Regions from separate parts of the Dechloromonas aquae genome, predicted to be linked through region 2. Evidence: riboswitches for the same ligand, from Rfam matches in the RefSeq annotation. Region 2 holds a riboswitch; each other region holds the start of a gene.
The links. Region 2 has a riboswitch for cobalamin ahead of VX159_RS07310 (energy-coupling factor ABC transporter permease). Riboswitches for the same ligand answer to the same signal wherever they lie in the genome.

Region 1 (3,262 bases), 1.8 Mb from region 2:
CGCGCGCCATCGGCTGGTCGTCGACGACGAGAAAGCGCTTTTTCGAGAAATCGACGCTCATGGCAGGGTCAGGGTAAAGACGGCGCCGCCAAGACGGCCGCCGTTACTCAGTTGGAGGTGGCCATGCCGCTCGCTGCGGCGGTGCAGTTCAGCCAGCCGGCCTGCCAGCAGCAGGCCGCTGCCGGTAGTTTGCGGCGGCAGTTCGGAAAAGCCCGGGCCGTCATCCTCGACGCACAGCTGGAGGCCGTCGGCATTGGTGCGGGCGCTTAGCCGGACCCGCTGGCGGGCGTGGCGGCAAGCATTCTGCAAGGCATTGTTGAGCATGTCGGCAACCAGATCGCGGGCGCAAACCCATTCGTCGAGGACCTGGCAGTCTACCGTCAGTTCGAGCCCGCGGGCAGCAAATGGCGAACGCTGGGTCAGCGCTGCTTCGGCACAGAGCTCGTCGATCCGGCAGGGCTGCAGCGCCAGGCGGGCATCGTGCTGCATCAGCCGGTAGGCGGTAAGCAGGCGGGTCAGCCGGCCGGCAGCGTTTTCAATCGCCTGCCGCGCTTCGCCGAGGTCGATGCCGTGCCGAGATTCGCGTTCGGCGAGCTGGCTTTCGGCGATCAGCAGCTGGTTGCGCGCATCGTGGATGCCGGAAGCGAGGGTGTCGAGCAGTTTTTCCATGATTTTTACGGTCGACCGTGAAAATGCCTTATTTCAACCTGAGTGGCAGGCCGGCGGCAACCAGATTCACCTGATCGCAGACCGCCGCCACCCGCTGGTTCAGCCGTCCCTGCTCGTCGGCGAACAGGCGCGAGACCGGGTGCATTGGCACCACGCCCCAGCCGACTTCGTTGGAGACCAGCAGAATGCGGCCGGGCAGGGTCGGCAGGGTGGCAACCAGCGCGGCGGTTTCGCCGAGGAAGAGCGGGCAGTCGACGGTCTCGCCGGCTTCCGCCTGTGCCGCCGCACGGCCGGCGAAGAGCAGGTTGGTCAGCCACAGGGTCAGGCAATCGACCAGGATGCAGGTATCGGGCGCGGCCAGTTCGCGCAGCTTGGCCGCCAGCGCCAGCCGCTCCTCGCAGGTTGCCCAGTGCGCCGGCCGCCGTTCGCGATGCTGCACAATCCGCCGCTGCATCTCACCGTCGCGCGCTTCCGCCGTCGCCAGGTAGATGACCCGCCGGCCCACCGCTTCATCGTCATGGGCGCAACGCTCGGCAAACAGACTTTTGCCGGAACGGGCGCCACCCAGGATTAGTTCTTTCATGGCATGCATTGTCGACTTTGTACCGCTTGGCGGCAACCGTCGACGGGCGGCATAATCGCGGCTTCCGACAAAATGGAACCCGGTGCGCGGCGCAGGCTGCAATTCCGGGGCGGGCCCGCCGCTGTAACCGGGGACTGCCGCCGCAAGAAGTCACTACGAGGGGAAACAAACCCTCCGGGAAGACGCGGTGAGCGGAACGATCCGGAAGCCAGAAGACCTGTCGGAAATTCAATCTCAATCAGGAAGAAGCCTGTGGACAGGGCTTCGTCGTTGCGTTCTGGCCGGATGCAACGGCGAGGCCCTTTTTGTTTTTGGAGAATCGGATGCATTCCATTGCTGAAAAAATCGTCGTTTCCACGGTCGACCGTGAAATTGCCGCCAAACTGCAACACAAGATCGACCGCAAGACCAAGCCGCTCGGCGCGCTCGGCCAGCTGGAGCGTCTGGCGCTGCAGCTGGGCCTGATCCAGCAAACGCTGAGCCCGGAACTGCGCCGGCCGCAGATGCTGGTCTTTGCCGGCGACCACGGCGCGGCCAAGGCCGGGATTTCGGCCTTCCCGCAGGAAGTGACCTGGCAGATGGTCGAGAACTTCCTTGCCGGCGGTGCCGCGATCAACGTTTTCGCCCGTCTCAACGGGTTGGAGCTGAGCGTCGTCGACGCTGGCGTCGCCCATGATTTCGCGCCGCGCCCCGGTTTGCTCGACGCCAAGGTCGCGCCCGGCACCGCCAACTACCTGGAGCAGCCGGCGATGACCGGCGCCCAGTGCGCGCAGGCGCTCGAACATGGCGCCGGGATCGTCCGCCGCCTGGCCGCCGAGGGCTGCAACGTGGTCGGCTTCGGCGAAATGGGGATCGGCAATACGGCCTCCGCTTCCTTGCTGACGCATGCCCTGACCGGCGCTTCGCTGGCCGATTGCATCGGCCGTGGCGCCGGCCTTGACGACGCTGGCCTGGCGCGCAAGCAGGCGCTGCTCGAACAGGCGCTGGCCCGCTATGCGGCGGCCGGTGGCCAGACGGTCGGTGGCGACCCGCTGACCTTGCTCGCCGAATTCGGCGGTTTCGAGATTGCGGCGATGGTCGGCGCGATGCTGGCTGCCGGCGAGGCCGGGATGGTCCTGCTGGTCGACGGCTTCATCGTCAGTTCGGCGGCGCTGGTCGCCTGCCGCGTGCAACCGGCGCTGCGCGACTACTGCGTCTTCTGCCACCGCTCGGCCGAGCCGGGCGCCCGCGCCCAGTTGCAGGCCTTGCAGGCAGAAGCCCTGCTCGACCTCGGCCTGCGCCTCGGCGAAGGCACCGGCGCGGCGCTGGCCTTCCCGCTGCTGCAGGCCGCCGCCGCCTTCCTCAACGAAATGGCCAGCTTCGAGTCGGCCGGTGTTGCCGACAAGGCCTAGGGCAATGGCCTGGCTGCGCCGCGAACTCGGCTATTTCCTCGCCGCCTGCGCTTATTTCAGCCGCTTGCCGGTGCCGGCCTGGGTCGGTTTCAGTCCCGAGGCGCTGCACGCCGCCGCCCGCTACCTGCCGGCAGTCGGCCTGCTGGTCGGCGGCATCGGTAGCGCGGTCTTCGTCACCGCGCACCATCTCTGGTCGCAGCCGGTGGCGGTGCTGCTGGCGCTGGCGGCGATGCTGCTGGCGACCGGCGCCTTCCACGAGGATGGCTTGTCGGATACCGCCGACGGCCTCGGCGGCGGCTGGGACAAGGCGCGCATCCTCGACATCATGAAGGATTCGCGGGTCGGCAGTTACGGCGTGGTCGCGTTGTGGCTGGGGCTGAGCAGCAAACTGCTGCTGCTCGCCAGCCTGCCGCCGGCGCTGGTGGTGCCGGCCTTGGTCGCCGGCCACGCCGTCTCGCGCTACGCCGCGCTGGGGCTGATGGCGACGCTCGATTACGCGCGTGCCGATGCTTCAAGCAAGGCGCGGCCGGTGGCGCAACGCCTGTCGGCGGGCAGTCTGGGCTTTGCTGCGCTGTTCGCATTGCCGCCGCTGTACTGGCTGCCAGCACCATCAGCACTG
Region 2 (3,262 bases):
CGGCGCCGTCGCCAGCCAGCGAGACCAGCAGCGACAGACAGGACAGCGCAAGAAAGCCGGTGGCCGGCAAGGCCACCCGCAAATACAGGCCAAGGCCGACCCCGGCCCCGGCAACGGCGGCCAGCGCCAACAGTGCGGTGACCAGCAAGGCCGCAGCCGGCGTCGCCGCAACGAAGGCGGCAATCAGCCCGGCCAACGCAAACGCTGCCTTGGCTCCGGGGCACACCGCGCGCCAGCGGCTGGCATACGCCGCCTGCTCAATCAGCACGCATCACCGCCGGAGGCTTGCCCGGAGGCCGGTGCCGACGCAGCGTTCGCCGCCGGCATTGGCATTGCCGGTTGCGCTGTGGCTTGCGCCGGTTTTTGCACATTTCCACGGTCGACCGTGGAATCTGGCGTTTTTTCGAGCCTGGCTTTTTCGCCGCTCGTCTTTTCGCCATTTTCCTGCGCTATGGCCAATGCGGCGGCCAGCTCCTTCTTCAGCCGCTCGCGGGTTACCGCCGCGCCCAGCCAGTAGCCGAGCACGCCGGCGCCGAGCGCCGCCTGCAAGGCGAACAACAGCGAGGCGATCTCGCCGCTGGCCGGTTCGAGCAGGGGTTTGAACCACGGCTGGTAGTCCGGCGCGATTTGCGAAATCTGCGCCTGCGCCTTGTTGTCGGCGCCGCCAAAGGCTTCCTCGCCCTCTTCGGGCTGGTACAGCCACAGCGGCAAGGCGGTCAGCAAAGCGACCGCAAGCAGCAGCAGCGAGTTTTTGCCCTTGCCCGGCGGATGCTGCTCGGGGGCCAGCACTTCCTTGGCGCTCATGCCTTCACCTCGCGGGCAAAGAGCTTGAGCTGGCGTAGTTCGTCGGCATTGAAGCGGGCCAGCGCATTGACCACGACCACGGTCAGCAGGCCTTCGCTGATCGCCAGCGGAATCTGGGTCAGCGCGAAGATGCCGGCAAACTTGGCGAAGGACGCGGCAAAACCACCGGCCGGATCGGGGAAGGCCCAGGCCAGTTGCAGCGAGGTGGTAACATAGGTCGCCAGATCGCCGAGGCAGGCGGCGGCAAACACCGCGACCGCCAGCGAGAGGCCGAGGCGCCGTGCCAGACGGAAGACGCCATAGGCGACGAAGGGGCCGACGATGGCCATCGAAAACAGGTTGGCGCCGAGCGTGGTCAGCCCGCCGTGCGCCAGCAGCAGGGCCTGGAACAGCAGCACCACCAGGCCGACCGGGACCATCGCCGCCGGCCCGAAGAGCAAGGCGCCAAGCCCGGCACCGGTGGGATGCGAGCAGCTGCCGGTGACCGACGGCAGTTTCAGTGCCGAGAGCACGAAGGAGAATGCGGCGGCGACGCCGAGCAGCATCCGCTGCTCCGGCTGCTCGACAAACTGGCGGCGCAGCGAACGCACGCCCCAGGCGACGAACGGCGCCGCCGCCAGCGTCCAGCCGACGGCGTGTTCGACCGGGAGAAAACCTTCCATGATGTGCATGCCGACACCCTCCGTGCGTGCAAGACCTGACAAGGCCCCGGACGGAATGCCGACAAGTGGGCAGAAAACTGCTGCCACCGGCCCGCGCTCCCACCCGGAGCATGAAGCAAACGTTTTCCGGGTCGGTCTTCTGGCTTGCCCTCGTCCTCCCTTGCGCCTTCCCGCACCTTGCGGTGCAGTGGCTGAATGCAAAGTCGTCAGGCCTACAGCAGCGGGGGCTGCGCCGGACTGGCCGCGCGTGACGATTCGCTCACGCGCCGGATCACCGGCTTCCCGTCGCCCATCGACATATGGTGTCGGACAGGCTACCCGAAAGGCTGTAATTATAAATCACAAAGCGCCGGGGCGGCATGCCACCGACGCTTACGGGACATTCCGCCCCGACCCAGGCGGCCGCAATCCGCCTTACATCCAGCTGCGCAGCAGGGTCAGCACCTGCTGCGGCTGGCTACTGGCCTGCGCCAGCATGGCAATCCCTGCCTGCCGGGCAATCTGGCCACTGGTCATGGTGCTGACGGCAATCCGGTAATCGGCATCGCGGATCCGGCGGTGGGCGGTGGGCGGTGGGCGGTGGGCGGTGGGCGGTGGGCGGTGGGCGGTGGGCGGTGGGCGGTGGGCGGTGGGCGGTGGGCGGTGGGCGGTGGGCGGTGGGCGGTGGGCGGTGGGCGGTGGGCGGGTGGCGGGTAGCGGGTAGCGGGTAGCGGGTAGCGGGTAGCGGGTAGCGGGTAGCGGGTAGCGGGTAGCGGGTAGCGGGTAGCGGGTAGCGGGTAGCGGGTAGCGGGTAGCGGGTAGCGGGTAGCGGGTAGCGGGTAGCGGGTAGCGGGTAGCGGGTAGCGGCAGTATTCTCGCTGGCGATTTGCAGATTGGAGACCAACTGCCCGGCCTCCTGCAGCAAGGCCGCACAGTCGCTGGCGCTCTGCGTGTCGTTGCCGGCCTGTACCGCCAGTTTGCGGATGCGCTGCAAATGATTGGCAACGGAATTCAAGCCGCCTTTTGCGGTTTGCAGAACCGAAACCGCGTCATTGGCATTGCACCGCGCCTGGTCTAAACCGCGTACGCGGCTGGTCATTTTTTCGGCGATCGCCGCGCCGGCGGCATCGTCTTTCGCGCCATTGATCTGCAGCCCCGATGAAAGCTGGCGGACGGCACCGCCTAGCCGCTCCGACGAGCGATCGAGATTGGTCTGCACCCGGCGTGCCGGCGTACTGTCAAGCAATACGGCGTACATCCCTCCCTTTCATCTAATGCGTTCAGGGTGACTAACAGCAGCTGGCAAGCAACACTGAATAGGCCGGCTGGACCACTGGGCCATGCCCCTGGCAATACCCCACCTTGTCCTCATTGCCGCCAGATATGCTCGGCTGCATCCCGGCGAAGGCTGACCGGCAAATGGCTTTCGGGGCCGCCGAGACTGGCCGAGTCAGGCCACCTCAGCCCGACAAAGCGAAAAATTATCGAAAACCCTTAAAAGGGCAAAAACCGCTTGACAGCAAACTGGTCTTTTCGAACTATCCATTCTTTGGTCATTTTTGCCGTTAGCCTTTCTCATGACTACAGAACCCTTGCCTTCCCTTTTGATCATCGACGATCACGCCATCCTGCTCGAAGGTCTCGGCATCGTGCTGAAACATGAGATGCCCGACCTGGAAGTACATACGGCCTCGTCGATCCACGCCGCGCTGCAGCTGGATGTGTCGCCCGACGGCATCGTCGTCGACATCAAGCTGCCCGGCCTCAATGGTCTGGATGGCGTGACCCTGCTCCGCAAACGCTGGCCGCACGCCCGC
Region 3 (3,262 bases), 1.8 Mb from region 2:
TGCTCGCCGACACCCAGGCGACACACCTGCTCTCTAGCCACGACGCCAAGAAAGTCTTTGCCACCCTGCGCAAGTACTACGCGCTGTACGGCCGCGAGGCCGATTTGCGCAATCTGCAGCGCGAAGTCGCACTGCAACGCATCCGCGTCCGCGACAGCCAGGCCGAGCCCGGCGAAGCCGCCATCGCAACCCCGGACGCGACCTGAAAACGCCTCAAGCGAGCGGGTAACCGGGCAGCAGTTCCGCCATCCGCCGCCGGTCCAGCGCCGCCCAGGTCGAATCGGCCAGGCGGTCGAGATCGGCCTCGCGGCGGGCGGCAAAATCGACCCGCTCGACCTCGCCGGCACCGGCCCAGCGGAGCAGCGCCGAAAGCGCCTCGGGATGGTCGAAGAGGCCGTGGCAATAGGTGCCGAGGACCTGCCCGTCAGCGGACAAGGCGCCATCCGGCCGCTCGCCCTCGGCCGCAGCCAGCCACACCGCCGGCTGCGCCAGACCGGCGCCGCGCGTCACCCCGAGGTGGATTTCGTAGCCGCTCATTGCGGCGGCAGTCGCTCCGGCAAAAGCCAGACGGCCCTGCACATTGCGCAACTGCTTTTCGGCTTCCAGCGTCGTTTCAACGTCGAGAAAACCCAGGCCGGCAGTCGAGCCGGACGCGCCTTCGCGGCCGTCCGGGTCATGCACTTGGCGCCCGAGCATCTGGTAGCCACCACAGAGGCCGATCACCTTGCCGCCGTAGCGCAGGTGCCGCGCCACCGCTGCGTCCCAGCCTTGGGCGCGCAGCCAGTCGAGGTCGCCGCGCACCGCCTTGGAGCCGGGAAGCACGATCAGGTCGGCCGGCGGCAAAGGCTCGCCGGGCTTGATCCAGGAAAAGTCGACCTGCGGGTGCAGGCGCAGCGGATCGAGGTCGTTGTGGTTGGAGGTGCGCGGATAGGCCAGCGCAATCGCGCGCAGTTTTGCCGCTTTTTTGCCGTCGACCGTGGCAGTCGCAATCGCATCCTCGGCGTCGAGCATCAACCCGTGCAGATAGGGCAAGACGCCGAGCACCGGCTTGCCGGTCCGCTCTTCGAGCCAGCGCAGGCCGGATTCGAGCAGCGAAATGTCGCCGCGAAAGCGGTTGATCACGAAACCCTTGACCCGCGCCTGCTCGGACGGCGAGAGCAGTTCCAGGGTCCCGACCAGGTGGGCGAAAACGCCACCCCGGTCGATATCGGCGACCAGGATCACCGGGCAATCGACGGTCTCGGCGAAGCCCATGTTGGCGATGTCGCGGGCACGCAGGTTGATCTCAGCCGGCGAACCGGCGCCTTCGACCAGCACCGCCTCGTAAGCGGAAGTCAGCCGCCCCCACGACTGCAGCACCGCCTGCATCGCGCGCGGCTTGTATTCCTGATAGTCGCGGGCGTTGAGATCGGCGGCGACCTTGCCGTGGATCACCACCTGCGCCTTCTTGTCGGTGGTCGGCTTCAACAGCACCGGGTTGAAGTCGGTATGCGCTTCAAGGCCGCAGGCCAGCGCCTGCAGCGCCTGCGCCCGGCCGATTTCACCGCCATCGACGGTCACCGCCGAGTTGAGCGCCATGTTCTGCGGCTTGAACGGAGCGACAGCGACGCCGTTGCGCTTGAGAATCCGGCATAGCGCGGCAACCAGCGTCGATTTGCCGGCATCGGAAGTAGTGCCCTGCACCATCAGGGTCGAACAGGAAACGGCGGCGGGCTGAGCAGCGGACATGGCAACGACGATGTGAAAAAAGTCCGTAATTATGGCACCATCGCCCCCGCCTGAATGGTTCAGGCAAGTCTCTCGGTGCCATCGACGGATGGAGAATCGGGAAGGCGGTGCGATTCCGCCACGTGCCCAACGCTGTGAGGGGGACGGATGCTGCAGATGCCACTGGCGCCCAGCCGGGAAGGCGCAGCCGCCGGCAGAACCCGAGTCAGAAGACCGGCCGGGAGACCGCAACCGCCGGCCGCATGCCGGCAACACGACTGCAAGGCCAGGCAGCCGCATTTTCCAGAAGGGGAATCCATGGAAAACCTCTCGCCGCAAGCGACCCAATCCGATTCGTCGATAGCGCAGCCCTTTTCCGACGCTGCCCGTGCCGCCGTGTATGAAACCATTTTCAGCCGCCGCGATGTGCGCGGCCAGTTTTTGCCGCAGGCCGTGCCGGAAGAGGTGCTGGCCCGCGTGCTGCTGGCGGCGCACCATGCGCCGTCGGTCGGCTTCATGCAGCCGTGGAATTTTCTCGTCGTCCGCTCGCCCGAGGTCAAGCAGCAGGTGCGTGGGGTGTTCGCCAAGGCCCACGAGGAAGCCGCCGCGATGTTTCCCGACGAGAAGCGCCAGATTTACAGCAAGCTGAAACTCGAAGGCATCGTCGAAGCGCCGATCAACCTGTGCATTACCTGCGACCGGCAACGCACCGGCCCGGTGGTCATCGGGCGCACCCACATCCCGACCATGGACCTCTACAGCAGCGTCTGCGCCGTGCAGAACCTGTGGCTGGCCGCCCGGGCAGAAGGTTTGGGAGTCGGCTGGGTGAGCATCTTCAACGAGCCGGAGCTGCAGGCAGCACTCGGCATTCCGCCGGAAATCGTGCCGATTGCCTACCTGTGCATCGGCTATGTCAGCCATTTTCACGACAAGCCGGAGCTGGAAAAAGCCGGCTGGCTACCCCGGCTGCCGGTCGCCGACCTGCTTTATTACGACCGCTGGGGTGGCAGCGACCCGCAGCAGGCCGACCCGCTCACCGCTACCGTCGCCCGCTTGCAGGATGACATCCAGACTCGGGGCCACTTCCCGCGATGAGTTCTACGCCCGCCGCCGCGATCTTCGCCGCCGCCTGGCCCGCGCTGGCCATGCCGCTGGCGGCGCTGGCCGGAGTCGGTCTCGACCGGCGCTTCGGCGAAGTCAGCCGCTACCATCCGCTGGTCGGCTTTGGCACCTACGCCAATTTTCTCGAACGCCTGCTCAACCGCCGCCAGCGCGGCCCCGGCGTCCTCGCCTGGGGACTGGCGGTGCTGCCCTTTGCAGTCTTTGCGCTATTGCTGCGCCAGGTACTGCCGACGCCGCTGGCCTGGCTGGTCGACGTCATCGCGTTGTACTTCGCGCTTGGCGCGCAAAGCCTGATCGAGCACGCCGAAGCCATCGCCCGCCCGCTCGCCGCTGGCGATCTGGCGACCGCCCGGGTCAAGGTCGGCTGGATCGTCTCGCGCGACACCAGCCAGCTGGATACGACCGGCGTCGCCAAGGCCGGCGTCGAATCGGT

Region 1: it holds a riboswitch for cobalamin, as region 2 does, so the genes downstream of both, cobT (nicotinate-nucleotide--dimethylbenzimidazole phosphoribosyltransferase) here and VX159_RS07310 (energy-coupling factor ABC transporter permease) in region 2, are expected to answer to the same signal.
Region 3: it holds a riboswitch for cobalamin, as region 2 does, so the genes downstream of both, bluB (5,6-dimethylbenzimidazole synthase) here and VX159_RS07310 (energy-coupling factor ABC transporter permease) in region 2, are expected to answer to the same signal.

The regions. Positions count from the first base shown of each region.
Region 1 is NZ_CP144212.1:3,389,858-3,393,119, reverse strand. It holds gene VX159_RS15520 (response regulator) at 1-61, opposite strand, end outside; gene VX159_RS15515 (sensor histidine kinase) at 58-669, opposite strand; gene cobU (bifunctional adenosylcobinamide kinase/adenosylcobinamide-phosphate guanylyltransferase) at 698-1,252, opposite strand; cobalamin riboswitch at 1,279-1,489, shown strand; gene cobT (nicotinate-nucleotide--dimethylbenzimidazole phosphoribosyltransferase) at 1,576-2,643, shown strand; gene VX159_RS15500 (adenosylcobinamide-GDP ribazoletransferase) at 2,648-3,262, shown strand, end outside.
Region 2 is NZ_CP144212.1:1,604,607-1,607,868, reverse strand. It holds gene VX159_RS07320 (CbiQ family ECF transporter T component) at 1-268, opposite strand, end outside; gene VX159_RS07315 (energy-coupling factor ABC transporter substrate-binding protein) at 262-804, opposite strand; gene VX159_RS07310 (energy-coupling factor ABC transporter permease) at 801-1,475, opposite strand; cobalamin riboswitch at 1,578-1,803, opposite strand; gene VX159_RS07305 (hypothetical protein) at 1,881-1,982, opposite strand; partial or broken gene VX159_RS07300 (hypothetical protein) at 2,335-2,703, opposite strand; gene VX159_RS07295 (response regulator) at 3,023-3,262, shown strand, end outside.
Region 3 is NZ_CP144212.1:3,394,242-3,397,503, forward strand. It holds gene VX159_RS15520 (response regulator) at 1-206, shown strand, start outside; gene VX159_RS15525 (cobyric acid synthase) at 214-1,728, opposite strand; cobalamin riboswitch at 1,785-1,965, shown strand; gene bluB (5,6-dimethylbenzimidazole synthase) at 2,026-2,802, shown strand; gene cbiB (adenosylcobinamide-phosphate synthase CbiB) at 2,799-3,262, shown strand, end outside.